3 regions of the Streptomyces sp. AHA2 genome follow, and region 1 is predicted to be linked to each of the others. Evidence: riboswitches for the same ligand, from Rfam matches in the RefSeq annotation. Region 1 holds a riboswitch; each other region holds the start of a gene.
The links. A riboswitch is a leader RNA that binds a small molecule or an ion and turns the genes downstream of it on or off. The one in region 1 is predicted to bind cyclic di-AMP.

Region 1 (6,517 bases):
CCCGCGAAGCTGCTCGATCTCGCGCAGCCGGCTGCGCACCCGCCGGACGGCGGCGCCCTGCCGGTCGCCGGCCCGCTCGACGAACTCGGCGTTCTGCAGGTAGCGGTCGGGGTCGTCGGACAGGGCGAGCTGCATCGCCGGGTCAAGGCCGCCGGAGCGGTACTGCGCGGCGGCGGCCGAACCGAGCGCCTGCCGGGCCTCGTCGAGCCGTCCCTGCGAACGTGCCGCCCGGTCCTGCAGGCCCTTCAGCCGCTGCCGCGCCTCGTCGGCCTCCTCCTTGGCGCCGTTGTACTTCTCGGTGGCGGCCTCCGCCTGCCGGTAGAGCTCGGCCACTTCGGCCCGGACCTGGCCGGGGGTGAGCTGCGGTTCGGCGTGCCCGGTCCCGTCGAGGCCCGTCGCCGTCGCCGCGGAGGCGAGGGCGATCGTGGCGGCCGTGCGGGCCGTGCCGCCGGCCATGGGGCGTTGTCGGGGCTTGCGGTGCGCTGCCACCTGGGGGCCACGTCCTTTCCTCGACCGCCGGCGGGGTCTGCGGCCGCCGGGGGGAGCGGACGGGCGGCCTACGCGTCCCGCGGCGGCCCGCACAGGGGAGACGGGCCGCCGCGGGACTTTCTCGGCGGTGGTGTCCGACTGCCGCCCCTGGCCCGGGCGGCGGTGGGGAGCCGGTCACCTGCTGAAGGACGGTAGAGGTGCGCGTGCGGCCCCCGTGGCGGGTGTGCGGAACTGTCCCCGGAGGACCGGTGGTGACCGTATGCGACCAGGATCCCGCCTCGGCACCCTTCGCTTCACTCAGCGTGATGACCGAAGGGCCGGATCACGGGCCGACGGCGGTGATCGAGTGCTATGGGGCGCATATATGCATCACCGGGCCGGTGTCGGACGGCCGTCGGGGGCCTGGTTAGGCTCCGGCCTCATGGACGTACTCATCCACCTCTTCGTCGGCCTGCACATCGTCGGCATCGCCTCGCTCCTGGGCGGCTTCCTCACCCAGATGAAGGCGATGGGCGAGGGTACGGCCCGCTTCACGCCCGCGATGCTGCACGGCGCCCTGACCATGCTGGTCACCGGCATCGTCCTGGTCGGCCTCAACCAGGCCGACGACCAGTCCGTGAACAACGTCAAGATCGGCGTGAAGCTGGCGCTGCTGATCGTGATCCTCGGCCTGGTCTACGTCAAGCGCGACGAGGACAGGGTGGACAAGGGCCTGTTCGGCCTGGTCGGACTGCTCACCACGGCCAACGTCTTCATCGCCGTGCTCTGGACCTGACCCGGGAGGACCGGGCCGAGGCCCGGGCCGCGGCGGCGGCCCAGGCGGTGCAGGCGAGCCAGGCGGCCACCGCCGCCCACAGCAGCGCCCGACCCGCACCGGCCAGCCAGTCCACGTCGAGCGCCGCGGCGACCTCCAGCGTGGCCGCCGCCGTCACGGCCCCGCAGAACACGGTGGCCCAGCGCCGCGCGTCGTAGTGGTGCCGCGGCCAGAACAGCTCGGCGACCAGCAGCGCGACACAGCAGACGGCGGCCAGCACGAGCAGGGTGACGGCGGTGTTGCGCAGGGCGTCGCCGTCGTCCTCGTTCCACAGATAGAGGCGGGAGCTGTCGGCGGACAGCAGCTGCGCCCCGGCCAGCGCCGAGACCGCGAGCGCGCCCTCGGCGAACCAGTGGTCCCCGCGCCCCTCCTCCACCTGCCGGGGCTGGAAGCGGAACAGGGCGAAGCCGTACAGCGCGAGCCCCAGCCACAGCAGCACCAGGGCCGCGTGGGCCGGCCAGGCCAGCGACTCGGCCGCGGCCAGGGCGGCGGCCAGCACGGCGAGGCACTGGGTGGCCACACACCGCAGGAACACCGTCCCGCGCCGCCCCCCGACCTCCACGGCCAGCAGCACCGCCCAGAGCAGCGCGGACAGAGCCAGCAGCGCCCAGGCCACGGGGTGCAGGCCCGCGGCCGAGAAGCCGGTGCCGAGGACGGCGGCCGCCGCCGCGGTGGTGAACACGGCGGGCACCTCCGCCCGCCAGGCGCCGCGCGCCCGCTGCAGCAGGCTCACCACCGACAGCAGCCAGGCTCCGCAGGCCAGGGCGAGGACGGCACGGGAGAGGACCGCGTGACCCGCGGAGTCGAGACCGACCGACACGGTGCCGGTCGCCAGCGCGTACGTCGCCCACCAGGTGGCAAACGGGGAGGGACCGGACATACGCCGATGCTAGAGAGCGGCGCGCGCGGGCGGTGAGGGGCACGCGCGCGTGCCCCCGAAAACGCCCCCCCGTCCGCTCAGGCGGGCCGCACCACGCTGTGGACGGCCGACTCGCCGTCGTAGTAGACCGACTCCTCGCGCACGTACGCGCCCGGCTTCGGCGCGTGGATCATCATGCCGTTGCCGACGTACAGCCCGACGTGCGTGACGTCGTCGTAGAAGAAGACAAGATCGCCCGGCTGCGCCTGCGACACCGGGACGGTGGTGCCGGCGCCGACCTGGTCGTAGGTGGTGCGCGGCAGGGTGACGCCGGCGGCCTTCCAGGCGGCCTGGGTGAGGCCGGAGCAGTCGTAGGAGCCGGGGCCGACGGCGCCCCAGACGTACGGCTTGCCGACCTGGGCGCGCGCGAAAGCCAGGGCCTTGTCCCCCTTGGTGGCGTACGAGGAGTCCGCGGAGGGCGTCGAGGAGGACGAGCCGGAACCCGCCGCCGGCGAGCCGCTCTCCTGCCGCGGGGCCTCCTCGCGCGGTGCCTGCTGCTGCGCGGCCTGCTGCCGGGCCAGCTCGGCGGCGCGGCGGGCGGCCTCCTCCCGCTTCTCCTTCTCGATCGCCGCGAGCCGCGCCTTCTCCTCGGCGGTCAGCCTCGACATCAGCGCGCGGGCGTCGGCCAGCTTGCGCTGGACGGTCGCCTTGGCCGCCTTCAGGTCGCCCTGGGCGTCGGTGAGCCTCTCGAGGCTCTCGGTCGCCTCCCGGCGCTTCGTCACCGTCTCGGACTGCCGCGTGACGAAGTCGTCGACCGCTTCCTTCTGGCGGCCGGTCATCCGGTCCATCAGCTGGGTCTGGTCGAAGTAGTCCTGCGGGGTGTCCGCGAGCAGGAACGTCGCCGTCTCCGGGGCGGCGGCCCCCGTGCGGTACTGCGCGGAGGCGTAGGAACCGAGCTTGTCGCGCGCCTCGTTGAGCTTCTGGGCGCGCTGCGCGGCGTCGTCGAGGAGGGTGTCGACGCGCTTGCGCTGCTTCGCGGTCCTTTCCTTGGCCGCGTTGTACTTGTCGGTCGCCGACTCGGCCTGGCGGTACAGGTCGTCGACCTTCTTCTCGACTTCTTCGAGGCTGGGCCTGTCGTCGGCCTCGGGGGCGGCTTCGGCCGACTGGGACAGCAGGGCCACGGAGGTGAGGGCCGCCGTTGCCAGGGCGGGGGTCCGTATGCCTGCCACGCGCGAACCCGTAGGACGCGACTTGCGGTGCGACGCCAAGGGAGGCGACTCCTTCCATCGTCCGCCTACCGGGTTAGCTGTCGGGTTCGGGCGGGTGGTTCGGAAGGGTTGCCCTACGGCCTCTCCGGATGCGGAGGCGGGCCGATTCACCCCGGGGTTCTCGGTTGGGTCCCCGGCTCCGGCCGCCGCTGCGGCACACCGGACTCGGCGGAGGCCGCGCGGCCCGGCGTCGTTCGCCGGTGAGGGTCGTGCGGCCTGATCGCACGGTAGCCAACTCGTGTGGTCCCTGTGAAGGTTGATGGGTGATATGCCCGATACATTTTCGTGACCTTTCCGGGAAGCGTTGCCCTGCGTGAACGATCACGGCGGTTTGGTCGTGAGTTGTCCTGGATTGTTGCGGACATAGCGGACCGTGATCATGTCGTGCTCCACGGTGACAATGCGCCAGCCGCCCGGCCCTCCTGCCGGTGCCCGGTGTGATGTTCCCGGTGGTGGCGGCGGGCTGTCAGTGGGGCGCCCTAGACTCGGAGAGCGATGAGCAGCCTCTTTGACGACAGCTTCCTGGCGGACCTCCAGGCCCAGCGGGGCCCCGCGGACGAGCCCCCGCCGCCGCCCGAGGACGACCACGCTCCGGAGCCGCTTCCGGACGATCTGTTCGGCGGGAAGTTCGACGTGCCGCCGGACCGGGACACCCACTACCGGGACGGCGCCCCCCGCCCGGTGATCGACTCCGCCGCGCTGCTGGAAGGGCTCAACGACAACCAGCGCGCCGCCGTCGTCCACTCCGGCTCCCCGCTGCTCATCGTCGCCGGTGCCGGATCCGGCAAGACCCGCGTGCTCACCCACCGCATCGCCCACCTGCTCGCCGAGCGGAACGTGCACCCGGGCCAGATCCTCGCGATCACGTTCACCAACAAGGCCGCGGGCGAGATGAAGGAGCGCGTCGAGCAGCTCGTCGGCCCGCGCGCCAACGCCATGTGGGTCATGACCTTCCACAGCGCGTGCGTGCGCATCCTCCGGCGCGAGAGCAAGAAGCTCGGCTTCACCTCCTCCTTCTCGATCTACGACGCCGCCGACTCCAAGCGCCTGATGGCCCTGGTCTGCCGCGACCTCGACCTCGACCCCAAGCGCTTCCCGCCGAAGTCCTTCAGCGCCAAGATCAGCAACCTGAAGAACGAGCTGATCGACGAGGAGGACTTCGCCGCCCAGGCCACCGACGGCTTCGAGAAGACCCTCGCCCAGGCCTACGCCCTGTACCAGTCGCGGCTGCGCGAGGCGAACGCCCTGGACTTCGACGACCTGATCATGACGACGGTCAACCTGCTGCGCGCCTTCCCGGACGTCGCCGAGCACTACCGACGCCGCTTCCGGCACGTCCTGGTCGACGAGTACCAGGACACCAACCACGCGCAGTACGCCCTGGTCCGCGAGCTGGTGGGCACCTCCGAGCACCCCGTCGACGTACCGCCCGAGGCCGAGGTCCCGCCGGCCGAGCTGTGCGTGGTGGGCGACGCCGACCAGTCGATCTACGCCTTCCGCGGCGCGACCATCCGCAACATCCTCCAGTTCGAGGAGGACTACCCGGACGCCACGACGATCCTGCTCGAGCAGAACTACCGCTCCACGCAGACGATCCTGTCGGCGGCCAACGCCGTCATCGAGCGCAACGAGTCCCGCCGTCCCAAGAACCTGTGGACCAACGCGGGCACCGGCGCGCGCATCACCGGCTACGTCGCCGACACCGAGCACGACGAGGCCCAGTTCGTCGCCGACGAGATAGACCGCCTCACCGACGCCGGCGAGGCCAAGGCGGGCGACGTCGCGGTGTTCTACCGCACCAACGCCCAGTCCCGTGTCTTCGAAGAGGTCTTCATCCGCGTCGGCCTGCCCTACAAGGTCGTCGGCGGCGTCCGCTTCTACGAGCGCAAGGAGGTCCGGGACGTCCTGGCCTACCTGCGCGTGCTGTCCAACCCCGAGGACTCGGTGCCGCTGCGCCGGATCCTCAACGTCCCCAAGCGGGGCATCGGCGACCGCGCCGAGGCGATGATCGACGCCCTCGCCCAGCGCGAGAAGATCAGCTTCCCGCAGGCGCTCAAGCGCGTCGACGAGGCGTACGGCATGGCCGCGCGCTCCACCAACGCCGTCAAGCGGTTCAACACGCTGATGGAGGACCTGCGCACGATCGTCGAGTCCGGCGCCGGGCCGGCCACCGTCCTGGAGGCCGTGCTGGAGCGCACCGGGTACCTCGCCGAACTGCAGGCCTCCACCGACCCGCAGGACGAGACCCGGATCGAGAACCTCCAGGAACTGGCCGCCGTCGCCATGGAGTTCGAGCAGGAGCGCGGCGAGGACGCGGAGACCGGCGGCACGCTGTCCGACTTCCTCGAACAGGTCGCGCTGGTCGCCGACTCCGACCAGATCCCCGACGAGGAGGACGGCGACGGGGTCATCACGCTGATGACCCTGCACACCGCCAAGGGCCTGGAGTTCCCGGTCGTCTTCCTCACCGGCATGGAGGACGGCGTCTTCCCGCACATGCGTGCCCTGGGGGAGACCAAGGAGCTGGAGGAGGAGCGCCGCCTGGCCTACGTCGGCATCACGCGCGCCCGGGAGCGGCTGTACCTGACGCGGTCCACGCTGCGCAGCGCCTGGGGCCAGCCGTCGTACAACCCGCCCTCCCGGTTCCTCGAGGAGATCCCGCCGGCCCACGTGGAGTGGAAGCGCACGGGTGCGACCGCGCCCGCGTCCTCCGGGCCGGTCTCCGCGGTCGCGGCCTCCCTGTCCTCGTCCCGCTCACGCTCCTCGGCCTCCGGCGCCTCCGGCTTCGCCACGCGCCGCACCGCCGAGAAGCCGGTGGTCGCGCTGGCCGTGGGGGACCGCGTCACCCACGACCAGTTCGGGCTCGGCACGGTCGTCGCGGTCAAGGGCACGGGGGCGAACGCCGAGGCGACGATCGACTTCGGCGACACCAAGCCCAAGCGGCTGCTGCTGCGCTACGCGCCGGTGGAGAAGCTCTGACCCGCTGAGGGCTTCCCCGAGGGCTGAGGGCTTCCCCGAGGGGAGGCTCCAGCGAGTGGAGGCTCCCCGTTCGCGCGCACCAGGGGGGCGGAAACCGGGCGGAGTCGG
Region 2 (6,517 bases), on a different contig from region 1:
CCGCCCGGTACGCCGCCGCCAGCTCCGGGTCCGCGGCCAGGCGCTCGGTCATCTCCTTCATGACGCCGTTCGCCTCCAGCGTGCCGATCGCCGAGTTCGCCTTCGGGCACGTCAGGTAGTACAGCGTCGGGAAGGGCGTGCCGTCGGGCAGGCGCGGGGCCGTCTCCACGACGTCGGGCTGTCCGCAGGGGCAGCGGTGCGCGATGGCCCGCAGTCCGCGCGGGGGCCGACCGAGCTGCTGCTTGAAGGCCTCGACGTCCGCGTCGGTGGGCTCGGTGCGCGGGGTGGTCGGCGGGGGCGTTTCCATGACTGTCTTCAGGGTGTCTTTCTCTGGGTTCTCTACGGGATTCACTGGGGCGCGTTCACCGGCCTGAGTCGTCGGCCTTGTCGACCCCGTCCCAGACGTTGGCGTACCAGGGGCGGTCGGCCGCGCCCAGGTCGGTGCGCGACTGCTTCGCCGCGTCCGGGTCGACGACGATGAATCCCGTCTCCCCCGGCATGACGTAGTGCAACCGCTGCCGGATCTGCTGCTCCGCGTACGCGTCGTCCTGCCAGCGGGCCTTGGCGTCGCGCAGCCTCTCGACGCGCTCGCGGGTCCGCTGCTGCTCGCGCTGCAGGTCCTCGATCTCGGCGCGCTGGGAGACGTACTGCCGCATCGGCCAGGCCAGGGCCACGATCAGCGAGCACATCACCAGCGCGAGCAGCGCGGCCCGGCCGGTCAGCCGGGAGCGGCGGGCCTGGCGCCTGGTCTGGGAGCGGTAGACCCGGGCCGCGGTCTGCTCACCGAGCAGCCGGATCCTGGTCGTGGTGGAGAACCGGTCCCGGTCCTTCACGGCCATGTCAGTCCGCCTCCCGCTCCGCCGTCATACGCGCGTACGTCCCCGGACACGGTACGGGACCGAGTACGGGGACGTACGTACGACGCTGCTGCCGACGGGCCGGGTCTGTCGCCGTCAGCCCTTGCCGTGCTTAGTGGTTCGCGGAGCGAAACCGCGGGAAGGCGCTGCGGCCGGCGTAGACCGCGGCGTCGTCGAGGATCTCCTCGATGCGCAGCAGCTGGTTGTACTTGGCCACGCGCTCGGAGCGGGCCGGGGCGCCGGTCTTGATCTGGCCGCAGTTGGTGGCGACGGCCAGGTCGGCGATGGTGACGTCCTCGGTCTCGCCGGAGCGGTGGGACATCATGCACTTGAAGCCGTTGCGCTGGGCCAGCTCCACGGCGTCCAGGGTCTCGGTCAGCGAGCCGATCTGGTTGACCTTCACCAGCAGCGCGTTGGCCGCGCCCTCCTCGATGCCGCGGGCCAGGCGCTCGGGGTTGGTGACGAACAGGTCGTCGCCGACGAGCTGGACCTTGTCACCGAGCTTGGCGGTGATGGTCTTCCAGCCCTCCCAGTCGTCCTCGAACAGCGGGTCCTCGATGGAGACGAGCGGGTACGCGTCGACGAGCTCCGCGTAGTACTCGGTCATCTCGGCCGCCGAGCGCTCCTTGCCCTCGAAGGTGTAGACGCCGTCCTTGTAGAACTCGGAGGCGGCGACGTCCAGGGCCAGGGCGATCTGCTCGCCGGGGGTGTAGCCGGCTTCCTTGATGGCTTCCAGGATGAGGTCGAGGGCCTCGCGGTTGGAGCCGAGGTTCGGGGCGAAGCCGCCCTCGTCGCCGAGGCCGGTGGCCAGGCCCTTGCCCTTCAGGACCTTCTTCAGCGTGTGGTAGATCTCGGCGCCCCAGCGCAGGGCCTCGGAGAAGGACTCCGCGCCGATCGGAGCGATCATGAACTCCTGGATGTCCACGTTGGAGTCGGCGTGCGAGCCGCCGTTCAGGATGTTCATCATCGGCACCGGCAGCAGGTGCGCGTTGGGGCCGCCCAGGTAGCGGAACAGCGGCAGGTCGCTGGCCTCGGAGGCGGCGTGGGCGACGGCGAGGGAGACGCCGAGGATGGCGTTGGCGCCGAGCGAGCCCTTGTTGTCGGTGGCGTCCAGGTCGAACATGGCCTGGTCGATCAGGCGCTGCTCGGTGGCGTCGTAGCCGACCAGCTCCGGGCCGATCTGCTCGATGACCGCGAGGACGGCCTTCTCCACACCCTTGCCGAGGTAGCGGTTCGAGTCGCCGTCGCGCAGCTCGATGGCCTCGAAGGCGCCCGTGGAGGCGCCGGACGGGACGGCGGCACGACCGGTGCTGCCGTCGTCGAGGCCGACCTCGACCTCGACCGTGGGGTTGCCTCGGGAGTCCAGGATTTCCCGGGCTACGACGACGTCGATGGACGGCACGAGCATCTCCTTCTGATGTGACGCGGTTACGCGGGTCGCGTGGACCCGGCGAGGTGCGGGCCGCGGTGGCTCGCGACATGAGCCTAACCGGCTCCGGGCGATCGGCCACCGGGTCGCCCACCCCATGGACAGAACCGAGAGTAAATTGTTTCCGAACGGAACAAAGCCGGTTCGCCAAGACCGGCCGAAACCTCCGCGAAGGCCCGGCCGGAAAACACCCCGCCCCGGCGTGTACGGGGGAACACGCCGGGGCGGGGAGCCCGGCCCGTGGGGACGGGGTGGGCCGCTGCTTACTTCAGGTGCAGCTGCTGGCCCGGGTAGATGAGGTTGGCGTCCTCGACGATGTCCTTGTTCAGCTCGAACAGCTTCTCCCAGCCGCCCTTGACCTTCTCCTCGGCGGCGATGGAGCTGAGGGTGTCGCCCGTGACGACCTTGTACTCGCCGTCGCCCTTCTTGACCTTCTTGCCGGTCGGGGTGGTGACGGTCTTCTTGGCGGCCGGGCGCTCGTCGGAGCGGGAGGCCGGCTGCTGCTGGGTCTCGCGGGACTCGGTGCTCTGCTGGCTCTGCTGGCTCTGCTGGCTCTGCTGCGAGGAGCCGGCGGAGCTGCCGGAGTCGCTCGAGGAACCGCCGCCGGTGTAGCCGGCGCTCGACAGGCCCTTGCCGCAGACCGGCCAGGCGCCCTTGCCCTGCCCGGCGAGAACCTTCTCGGCGATCTCGATCTGCTGCGCCTTGGTGGCCTGGTCGGCGGTGGAGGCGTACTTGGTGCCGCCGTAGCCGGCCCAGGTGGAGGCGGAGAACTGCAGACCGCCGTAGTAACCGTTGCCGGTGTTGATGGACCAGTTGCCGCCGGACTCGCACTGGGCGACCGCGTCCCACTCGGAGGCGGTGGCGGCGGAGGCGTTGCCGGCCGCCATCAGCGGAGCGGCGACGGCGGCGGAGGCGACGCCGGCGACGGCGATGGCGCGAGTGGCCTTGGACGGACGACGGTGCTTGCCCTTGCCGGAAAACAGCATGGATGGATCCCCTCACCGACGCCTGCGAGGTGAGCTGTCGGGTTCGGGCCGGTTGAGTTGCCCGGCCACGTCCCTCACGGGACGCGGCTCCACCCCTAGCCCTTCCGGCTCGACGAGCCGGTCGGGCACCTACCTTGGGTCCCCCGCTCCTGCCTACGGCGCTTGACGCGACGACTGTTCCCGTGCGGCCGCTGGCAGGATTCGGCGTTGCGGCAGCCGGGGCTCGCGGTGGCGAGCGGTCACGACCGTAGACAGGCGATCGCCGGAATTTCAAAGACGATCAGGGCTTCTGAGATCTATCTCTCACCGTGTCCATACGGGACATAGGCCATGAAACGGGGCGTGAACTCGCGTCGTTTCGGGGGGACTTCCGCCCCCGTTCCCCGCACTGCCCGAACGGCTACTTCCCGTCCGTTTCGTCCTCCGCCGTGAGCGTCTGACCGGGGAGAACGAGGGCCGAATCGCCGTCGGCCGCGTTCCCGTCCCCGGCGTCCTGCTCGTGCCATCCGCCGCTGATCCGGAGGGAGTCGGCGATGGACCACGAGCTGTCCCCGACACCGACGATGTAGGCGCCCTCGGACTCCTCTCCGGGCGCCTCCTCGCCGCGCGAGGCGTGCTTGCCGGAGGACCCGCCCGTACGGCCGTCCGTGGACTCGGCGCTCTCGTCGGCGCTGGGGCCGCGGTGCCGGCCGGAGCCGGTGTCGGCCACAGCCGAAGACCCGGCACTCGGACGCGAGTTGTCGGATTCGTCACTGCCGGGCGCGGCCGACCGCGAGTCGCCGGGCCCCTGACCGGCAGTGCGAGAGTCGGACGACTTGCCGGAATCAGCCGATTCGTCCGCAGATGCTGACGGAGTGCCAGACGGTGCCGCGCCCGACGGAGAGGAGGACGGAGACGCCGCCGACGGGGACGGCGAGGCGGAGGACGCGGACGAGCCGGGGGAGTCGAGCAATCCCGGCGAATCCGTCGGAGCGGATTCTCCGGACGCGCCGGACGCACCGGACGCACCGGACGCACCGGAGGAGCCCTCCCCGAGACCGGAGAGGAGCCCGCACGTGTGCCAGGCGCCGACCCCCTGGTCGGCGAGGATTCTCTCGGCCACGGCTATCTGTTGCGAGCGGCTGGCCAGATCGGCGCTCGCCGCGTACTCGAGGCCGCCGTACCTCTCCCAGTCCTCCTGGGAGAGCGCGAGGCCGCCGAAGTAGCCGTTGCCGCTGTTCTGGCTCCAGGCCCCACCGGTCTCGCAGTCCGCGATCCGGTCCCAGGTGGTGCCGTCGGCGGCGCTGGCACCGGAGGCCCCGAGGAGCGGGATCGCGATGGCGGAGCCGGTCACTCCGGCCGCGACGAGGAGAGCCGGAGCCTGGCGGGGGCGACGGTGACGACCGTTCCCGGAGAGCATACGGAGACCTTTCGCAAGACAGCAGTGACCTCCGCGGCGCCGTGACCGGGCCGCGTTGATGGGTGAACGTATCGGCACACGATCACTTGTCACAAGTTCATGCCGCGCAGATCACGTGAAGATCACAGACATGACGGCGTGTCATGTTTGGCCGGGGCCCTCGTCGGTCATGGCGGCCGTCACACCGCCGTGAACTCCACCGGGAGGGTCCGCAGCCCGCGCATGATGAGACCGCCGCGCCAGCGCAGCTCGGCGGGGTCGGCGGCGAGCCGGAGGTCGGGAAGGCGCGTCAGCAGCGTGGCGAGCGCGGTCCGGCCCTCCAGCCGGGCGAGGGGGGCGCCGAGGCAGTAGTGGATGCCGTGGCCGTATCCGAGGTGCTGGTTGTCCCGGCGGGACAGGTCCAGTACGTCCGGGTCGGCGAAGCGCTCCGGGTCCCGGTCCGCGGCCGCCAGCACCACCAGGACCGGGTCGCCGGCCTCGACGCGCTGCCCGCCGATGGTCAGCGGCTGGGTGGCGAAGCGCCAGGTGGCGAGCTCCACGGGGCCGTCGTAGCGCAGCAGTTCCTCCACGCCGGTCTCCAGCAGGCCCTGCTCCCCGGCGGCGAGGGACGCCTGCAGGCGGGCCCGCTGCCCGGGGTGGGTGAGCAGGGCGTAGATGCCGTTGCCGATGAGGTTGACGGTCGTCTCGAACCCTGCGAACAGCAGGATGAACGCCATGGCCGCCGCCTCGTTCTCGGTGAGCTGCTCACCGTGGTCGGAGGCGCGGATGAGGCCGGAGATGAGGTCCTCCCCGGGAGCCGGCTCGGCGGGCAGCGCCTCGCGCTTGCGGTGGATGAGCTCGGCGAGGTAGCCGCGCATCTTCTTCACCGAGCGGGCGACACCGCCGCGGGGCCCGCCCTGGTGACGGATCATCATGCCCGCCCAGTCGCGGAAGTCGTCCTGGTCCTCGCGGGGGACGCCGAGCAGGTCGCAGATGGCGTAGATGGGCAGCGGGAAGGCGAACTCGTGGATGAGGTCCGCCGACCCGGTGCGCGCGAACCCGTCGATGAGCCCGTCGGTCAGCTCCTGCACCCGGGGCGCGAACTCGGCGACCCGCCGGGGCGTGAACGCCTTCGACACCAGCCGCCGCAGCCGGGTGTGGTCCGGCGGGTCGATGTTCAGCAGGTGCGTCATCAGCTCCGCCTTGCGCTCCCCCGGGATCCCGGTCCTGCCCTTGGCGTGGGCCGGTTCGTCGTGGTGCGCCGGGTTCTTGGAGAGCCGGGGGTCGGCGAGCGTCTGCTTGGCGTCCGCGTACCGCGTGACCAGCCAGGCCTCCACCCCGCTGGGCAGCCGCGTCCTGTGCACCGGGGCGTGCTCGCGCAGCCAGGCGTAGGCGGGATAGGGGTCGCTCGCGAACTCCCACGTGAAGAGTTCGGGAGCGGTGGCGGGCGTGCTGGGCTGGGGCTGGTCGGTCACGGTCCGACGGTATCCGGCCGGCCGGCCCCGCCCCGCCCGGGTCCGCTCAACCCTCGGCCTGCCGGATCGCGTCCCGGTAGGCCCGGGCCGCCGCTCGCAGCGCCGCCTCCGGGTCCACCCCTTCTGCCTCCGCGCGGACCGCCAGGGCCAGCAGTTCGTAGCCGATGCCCTCGACCGGGGGCAGCGGTATGTCGAGCCCGGCCGTGCGGGCCCGGGAGGCGAGCTTGGCCGCCAGGGCCAGCCCGGGCTGGCCGAGGGGGACGCCCTCGGTGACCGAGGTGCGCTGCTTCTCGATCGCCTTGGTGCGCAGCCAGTGGGCCTTGACCTCCTCGGGGGTCGTGGCCGTCGCGTCGCCGAAGACGTGCGGGTGGCGGTGGACGAGCTTGGCGACG
Region 3 (6,517 bases), on a different contig from region 1:
GACCGGTGGCCGGGGGCCGGGCGATGTCCGCGAGCGTGGTGGAGTGCACCGGCACGGCGCCCTGCGGGGTGCGCCGCGGACGGGTCTCCTTGTCGAAGAAGACCTTCGCGAGGTCCAGGGTGGAGCCCGAGGGCCGGGTCCGCGCGGGGCCGCCGGGGTTCTGGAAGACCCCGTCCTCGAAGTGGGGTGATCGGCGGATGCGCGCCATGCGCTCGCCGCTCGGGTCCGCGCCGAACGCCCCGGGGCGCAGCGCGCGGAGCCCGGAGCTCAGGGTACGGAAACCGGCCACGGTACCTCCAGGTGGAGTCGGTCAGGCTTTCCATTATGGTCGGCCCCTCCGGCATCACCCGTGCCCGGTGTCCCGCCCAGGGGATACTGACTCGCGATTCAGTAGACCGGCGCCGAAGGAGTCCGTATGGCCAGCCCTCTGATGTCCCTCACCTGGACAGATCACCTCACCGGCCGGCAGGGCTTCCTGGTCGTCGACCGGCTGGTGCGCGGTGTGGCCAGCGGCGGTCTGCGGATGCGGCCCGGCTGCACGCTGGAGGAGGTGACGGCCCTGGCCCGCGGCATGACCCTGAAGGAGGCCCTGCACTACGACCCGGCCGGCCGCTACGTACCCCTCGGTGGCGCGAAGGGCGGCATCGACTGCGATCCGCGCGATCCGCAGGCGTACCCGCTGCTGGTGCGCTACCTGCGGGCGATGCGCCCGTACATCGAGAGCTTCTGGACGACCGGAGAGGATCTCGGGCTGAGTCAGGACGTGGTGGACCGGGCCGCCGCCGAGGCCGGGCTGGTCTCCTCGATCCAGGCCGTGTACCCGCTGCTGGACGACGAGGCGGCAGCGCGGCGGAGGCTGGCGGACGCCTTCGCCGTGGACGTGGACGGCATCGGGCTCGATGAGCTGGCCGGCGGTTGCGGCGTCGCCGAGGCGGCACTCACCGCCCTGGACCGGGCGGGAGTGCCGCACGCGGGCACGCGGGTGGCGCTCCAGGGCCTGGGCACCATGGGCGGGGCCACCGCCCGGTTCCTCTCCCGCGCGGGGCTGACGGTCGTGGCCGTCGCCGACCTGAAGGGCACGATCGCCAACCCGGCGGGGCTGGACGTCGAGGCGCTCCTCGCCGCCCGCGACGCCCACGGCACGGTCGACCGTGCGGCGCTGCGCCCCGGTGACGGCGAACTGCCCGGCGACGCCTGGCTGTCCGCGGAGGCGGACGTGCTGGTGCCGGCGGCCGTGTCGTACGCCATCGACGCCGGGAACCAGGAACACATCACCGCCCGCTGGATCGTGGAGGCGGCCAACATGCCCGTACGGGCGGAGGCCGAGCCGCTGCTGGCGGCGCGCGGGGTGAGCGTGCTGCCGGACGTCGTGGTCAACTCCGGGACGAACGCCTGGTGGTGGTGGACGCTGTTCGGGGACGTCGGCCCCGACGCCGAGGAGGCGTTCGCGCACACGCGTCGCGCGATGCGGGCACTGGTGGGGCGGATGCTGGCCCGTGCGCAGGCCGAGGGGATCACGCCCAGGGCCGCCGCGCACGCGCTCGCGGCGGACCGGCTGCCGGAGCTGGCGGAACGGTTCGGCTGGTACCGCTGAGGCGCGGGACCGGCCGGATCCGTACGGCGGGGGTCCGCGCCGCCGTATATAGGGTGACGGTGTGACGAGAGTCCGGTTGAGCGTCGCCGAGCGGCGCGCGGAGCTGTTGCGGGCCGCCATCGAGCAGATCGAGGCGCGGGGCGTGGCGGCGGTCAGGATCGCCGACGTGGCCTCGGCGCTCGGGGTGAGCAACGCTCTGGTGCTTTACCACTTCTCCTCGAAGGAGCAGTTGGTGGCCGCCGCGTTCCGGCATGCCGCCGAGGCCGATCTCGCGCACCTGCGCCGGCTGCTCGGCCGGCGGGCGCCGGCGCTGCGCCGGCTGCGGTCGGCCGTGCGGTGGTACGCGCCGACGGGCCAGGCCAAGGGCTGGCGCCTGTGGATCGAGGGCTGGGCGGCCGCCCTGCGCGAGCCGGCGCTGCGGGAGGTCACCGAGGACCTCGACCGGCAGTGGAAGGCCGCCCTGACCGAGGTCATGGCGGAGGGCGTGGCGGCGGGCGAGTTCCCCTGCCCGGACCCCCGGGCGGCAGCCTTCCGCCTCACCGCCCTCCTCGACGGTCTCGCCGTCCAGCTGACGTCCTACCCCGGGACGGTCTCCCGGGCCCGCGCCCGGCAGTGGGCGGACGAGGCCCTGGCCCGCGAACTGGGCCTGGAACCGGCCGCGTCGACCGTGCGGTAGCGGCCGGTCCGCCGGCCCGGGTCTCACGCCACGGGAGCGATCCGCATCCGGATGTCGTCCGGGGAGAGCGCTCCCTTGGCCGTCACGTGGTCGCCCGAGGACTGCCCGCGCAACCGGCGCCCGATCCACGGCACCAGGAACTCGCGCGCCCACTGCACGTTGTCCCGCCGTACGTCGAACGCCCCGCGCGGCGGCAGCGGCGGCCAGGCCTGCTCGGGGTCGGCCGGCACCGCCAGGCCCATCACCTGGCCGGCGCGCAGCGCCACCCGCGTGTGCCCCTCGGGGGAAAGGTGCAGCCGGTCGGCGTCCCACGCCCGGCGGTCCTGCACGCTGCGCAGGGACCACAGGTCGAGCACCGGGCAGCCGTAGCGGTCGGCGATGGCGCGGACGTGTCCGTTGTAGGTGGCGATCTTGCCGCGCAGGTGCTTGAGCACGGGCACGCCCCGGGTGTCGAACCCGGTCGTCACCATCACCGTGCCGGCCGCGGCGGTGAGGCGTCGCAATGCCCGCTCGAAGCGCTCGGCCACCTCGTCCGGGTCGGTGCCGGGCCGGATGATGTCGTTGCCCCCGGCGCAGAAGGAGACGAGGTCGGGGGCCAGTTCGACGGCTCGCGGAACCTGGTCCGCAACGATCTGGTCGAGGAGCTTTCCGCGCACGGCGAGATTGGTGTACCGGAAGTCGCCCTCGGGCCGCAGGTCGGCGAGCAGGACGGCGAACCGGTCTGCCCAGCCGACGAACGCCCCGTCGGGGCCGGGGTCGCCGACGCCCTCGGTGAAGCTGTCCCCCAGCGCCACGTACGACCCGATCACTGCTTTGCTGTCACTCTTCGAATCGTCTGCCACAGCCGTTCATGATTCACCCTCGAATGTGACCTACGCGACCGTAGGCAGGGCTTGACGGGCGGTGAGAAAGGCCACTCCTAAAGGATTCGCCAACTCCGGAACAGGCATGTCACCGCAGGCGTTCCGGCATGGACCCGCCACGCACCGAAGGCCGGACCCGGGGAACGGGGTCCGGCCTTCGGTGGCGTGTCAGGCAGGTGCCGGTGCGGTCGGTCAGCCGATGGAGACGCCGTGCGAGCGCAGGTAGGCGACCGGGTCCACGTCCGAGCCGTAGTCCGGCGTGGTGCGGATCTCGAAGTGCAGGTGCGGCCCGGTGACGTTGCCGGTCGCGCCCGACAGGCCTATCTGCTGCCCGGCGGTCACGGTCTGGCCGGCCGAGACGGACAGCTGCGACAGGTGGGCGTACTGGGCGTAGTTGCCGTCGTCGAGCTTGACGACGACCTGGTTGCCGTACGCGCCGCCCCAGCCGGCGGAGACGACCGTGCCCGCGCCGACGGCCTTCAGGGAGGTGCCGGTCGGGGCGACGAAGTCGACACCGGTGTGGTAGCCGCTGGACCACATGCTGCCGGACATGCGGTACGGCGTGCCGACGGTGGCGCCGGCCACGGGCGACGTGAAGCCACTGGCGTTGCTCTGTGCGGCGGGCTCGGCGGCGGCCGGCTTCGCGGCGGTGCCGGCCTTGGCGGAGGTGTCCGCGGAGGACTCGGCGGAGGACTTCTTCGCGGGCTTCTCGGCGGAGGCCTTGGGCGCGGGCTGCGACGGGGCCCGGTCCGCGGCGGCCTTCTCGCCGATCGAGAGCTTCAGGCCCGGGTGGATCAGCGACGGGTCGTCACCGACGGCGTCGCGGTTGTCCGCGTAGAGCTTCTTCCAGCCACCGCTGACGTGCTGGTCGTCGGCGATCTTCGCGAGGTAGTCACCGGCCTTCACGGTGTAGGTGCGGGTGCCGGCGGCCTTGTCGGCGGTCTTCTTCTCCGCGGCCGGGGCGGACTGGACCGCCTTCTCCGGAACCGCCTGCGGGGTGGCGGCGTGGGCGCCGGCGGCCCCCATCAGCGGCAGTGCCAGCGCGGCGCCGCCGGTTCCGGCGGCGGCGATGGAACGGGTGAAACGCTGGGTCTTGGGACGGCGGTGCTTACCCTTCGCGGGCATGGTGAATTCCTCTCCGTCGCCTGCGAGGTGAGCTGTCGGGTGCGGGCTGGAGATGCCCGGCCGCGCCGGAGGCGCGACTCAACCCCAAGCCCGTTCCGGGAACCGGAACAGGCGTCGTACCTGTGGGTCCCCCGCTCCTGCCGTGCGTCGGGTCAGTGTGTGCGGGCTCCGGGCGGCGGCAGGATTAGGCGTCCGTCCGGATCGGTGTGGAACGTAAGCGACCGGGACGCGAAGGGACAAGCGTGTGGTTGCGCGTGACGGTGTTTTTTCTGAGGCGCCGAGGTTTTCACGGTCACCGAGCGTGCTATTTCGATCTTTCCCTTTCCTCAATGCCCCTGATATTCACCCGAATTACGTGCACATGGCGACAACGCATCGTCACGGATATGACGATGGTCACGCGACTCCTCCCCATTTCCCGCATGACCGGGGCACGTTATGACGAAGCAACCTAAGCTCCTCATTCGGACAGAAGGGCCAGTTCCACTCAAGGAGGACGTGGGCCGTGTCCGGACCGCCGCCCGGCCGACCCTTTTCGGACAGCCGCCCCGGCGTCGTCGACCGGACCAGCTCGACGTCCGGAGCCGCGGCCCACGCGGCGAGCGGCCAGGCAGCAGCCGCGTACGTCCGGCTTCGGCACGGTCCGGCAGCATGGATCCACGGATGTGAGCGAGCCCGATCAGGTGCGACCGGGGGGCGGCTCGTCGAATTCCGTGGGGCGTGCCGGCAGCGCCTGCGGACGACTTCATTGCCCCAGGCAGGCATGTCGTATCGTCGAGTGGTGCCCGCCGGCGAGCCGCGGCGGCGGCACCGATGGGGAGGAGCCCTCGTGACACAGCAGGTCCCGTCGACCGAGCCCGAGCTGGCCGGAGTGCGCAACTTCCGCGATGTCGGCGGACTGCCCACCGTGGACGGGCGGCGGGTGCGCCAAGGCGTGCTGTTCCGCAGCGGCCACCTCGCCCACGCGACCGGGGAGGACGCCGCCTTCCTCACCGCCCTGGGCCTGCACACGATCTTCGACTTCCGCAACGCGGCCGACCAGAAGCTGGAGGGGCCGGACGTCACGCTGCCGGGCGTGCGCAATGTGAACCTGCCGCTGAGCGACCCGGCCGACGGCGCCGAGTTCTGGACGATGGTCCGCGACGGCGACCTGGACCAGCTGCGCGCGATCCTGGCCGACGGCAAGGGCGCGGCCCGGATGATCGCCTCGTACCGCTCGATCATCAAGGACCGCACCGCCGAGCACTCGCGGGTGCTGCACGCGCTGGCGCAGGACAGCGTCCCCGCGCTGATGCACTGTGCGGCGGGCAAGGACCGCGCGGGCCTGTCGGTGGCGGTGACGCTGCTGGCGGTGGGGGTCGAGCGGGAGGCGATCGTCGAGGACTACCTGAAGTCGAACGCCAAGCACCGCCGCTACAAGGTCCACCGCAGCAGCTCCCACGCCTCCGCCTACTCCCCCGAGGTCATGGAGCTGCTCAGCCCTCTCTTCGACGCGCGCGCCGAGTACCTGACGGCCGCCTTCGACACGATCGAGGAGACCTGGGGCGGTGTCGACGCCTATCTGGAACAGGGGCTCGGGCTCGCCCCGCAGACCCGGGAGCGACTGCGCGAGCGGCTCCTGGACTGAGGCGCCGGCCGGGGTCTACTTCGCGCCGACCTCGAACAGCAGGTAGACGAACGCGGCGAAGACGTGCCCGAGGACGAGGTAGACCAGCAGGCGCACCCACAGGGCCCGGGGGAACTTCTCCTCGAGGTTGCTCATGTCGTGTCTCCAGGGGTGGGGCCCAGGCACAGGGCGGCCGTGGGGCTCTGCAGCAGGGTGTGGACGAAGAGCAGGTCGACGCCGTCGTGGTCCTCGGCGGCGATGCGGTGCGGGGTCAGCGAGTCGAAGTGGGCGCTGTCGCCGGGCCCCAGGCGGTGCACGGTGTCCGCCAGACGCAGCCGCAGCCGGCCCCGCAGGACGTGCAGCCACTCCTCCCCGGGGTGGACGCGCACGATGTCGCCCTGGGAGCCGTGGGGGACGTGGACGCGCAGCGCCTGCATGCCGCGGCCGGGGGCGCCGGCCTGCCAGTAGGTCCAGCCGCCCGCCGCGGTGGGCTCCATGTCGGCGGAGCGGATGACGGAGTCCCGTTCGGCGACCGTCTCGCCGAGCAGTTCGGAGACCGTCGTACCGTAGATACGGGCGAGTGCCAGCAGCATCGGCAGCGAGGGCTGGCGCTGGCCGGTCTCCAGTCGGGACAGGTGCGCGGGCGACAGCCC

Region 2: another riboswitch for cyclic di-AMP. It lies ahead of Q5694_RS24680 (transglycosylase family protein); the one in region 1 lies ahead of Q5694_RS11900 (C40 family peptidase).
Region 3: another riboswitch for cyclic di-AMP. It lies ahead of Q5694_RS22765 (M23 family metallopeptidase); the one in region 1 lies ahead of Q5694_RS11900 (C40 family peptidase).

The regions. Positions count from the first base shown of each region.
Region 1 is NZ_JAUQWJ010000004.1:313,249-319,765, reverse strand. It holds gene Q5694_RS11915 (C40 family peptidase) at 1-489, opposite strand, end outside; gene Q5694_RS11910 (hypothetical protein) at 911-1,264, shown strand; gene Q5694_RS11905 (hypothetical protein) at 1,242-2,183, opposite strand; gene Q5694_RS11900 (C40 family peptidase) at 2,261-3,430, opposite strand; cyclic di-AMP (ydaO/yuaA leader) riboswitch at 3,439-3,611, opposite strand; gene pcrA (DNA helicase PcrA) at 3,926-6,409, shown strand.
Region 2 is NZ_JAUQWJ010000013.1:100,561-107,077, reverse strand. It holds gene Q5694_RS24695 (DUF501 domain-containing protein) at 1-307, opposite strand, end outside; gene Q5694_RS24690 (FtsB family cell division protein) at 363-839, opposite strand; gene eno (phosphopyruvate hydratase) at 970-2,259, opposite strand; gene Q5694_RS24680 (transglycosylase family protein) at 2,550-3,272, opposite strand; cyclic di-AMP (ydaO/yuaA leader) riboswitch at 3,277-3,443, opposite strand; gene Q5694_RS24675 (transglycosylase family protein) at 3,673-4,671, opposite strand; gene Q5694_RS24670 (cytochrome P450 family protein) at 4,851-6,125, opposite strand; gene Q5694_RS24665 (nucleoside triphosphate pyrophosphohydrolase) at 6,172-6,517, opposite strand, start outside.
Region 3 is NZ_JAUQWJ010000011.1:132,106-138,622, reverse strand. It holds gene Q5694_RS22785 (MBL fold metallo-hydrolase) at 1-289, opposite strand, end outside; gene Q5694_RS22780 (Glu/Leu/Phe/Val dehydrogenase dimerization domain-containing protein) at 416-1,594, shown strand; gene Q5694_RS22775 (TetR/AcrR family transcriptional regulator) at 1,656-2,270, shown strand; gene Q5694_RS22770 (SGNH/GDSL hydrolase family protein) at 2,294-3,079, opposite strand; gene Q5694_RS22765 (M23 family metallopeptidase) at 3,326-4,258, opposite strand; cyclic di-AMP (ydaO/yuaA leader) riboswitch at 4,263-4,419, opposite strand; gene Q5694_RS22760 (tyrosine-protein phosphatase) at 5,088-5,885, shown strand; gene Q5694_RS22755 (DUF6126 family protein) at 5,901-6,020, opposite strand; gene Q5694_RS22750 (helix-turn-helix domain-containing protein) at 6,017-6,517, opposite strand, start outside.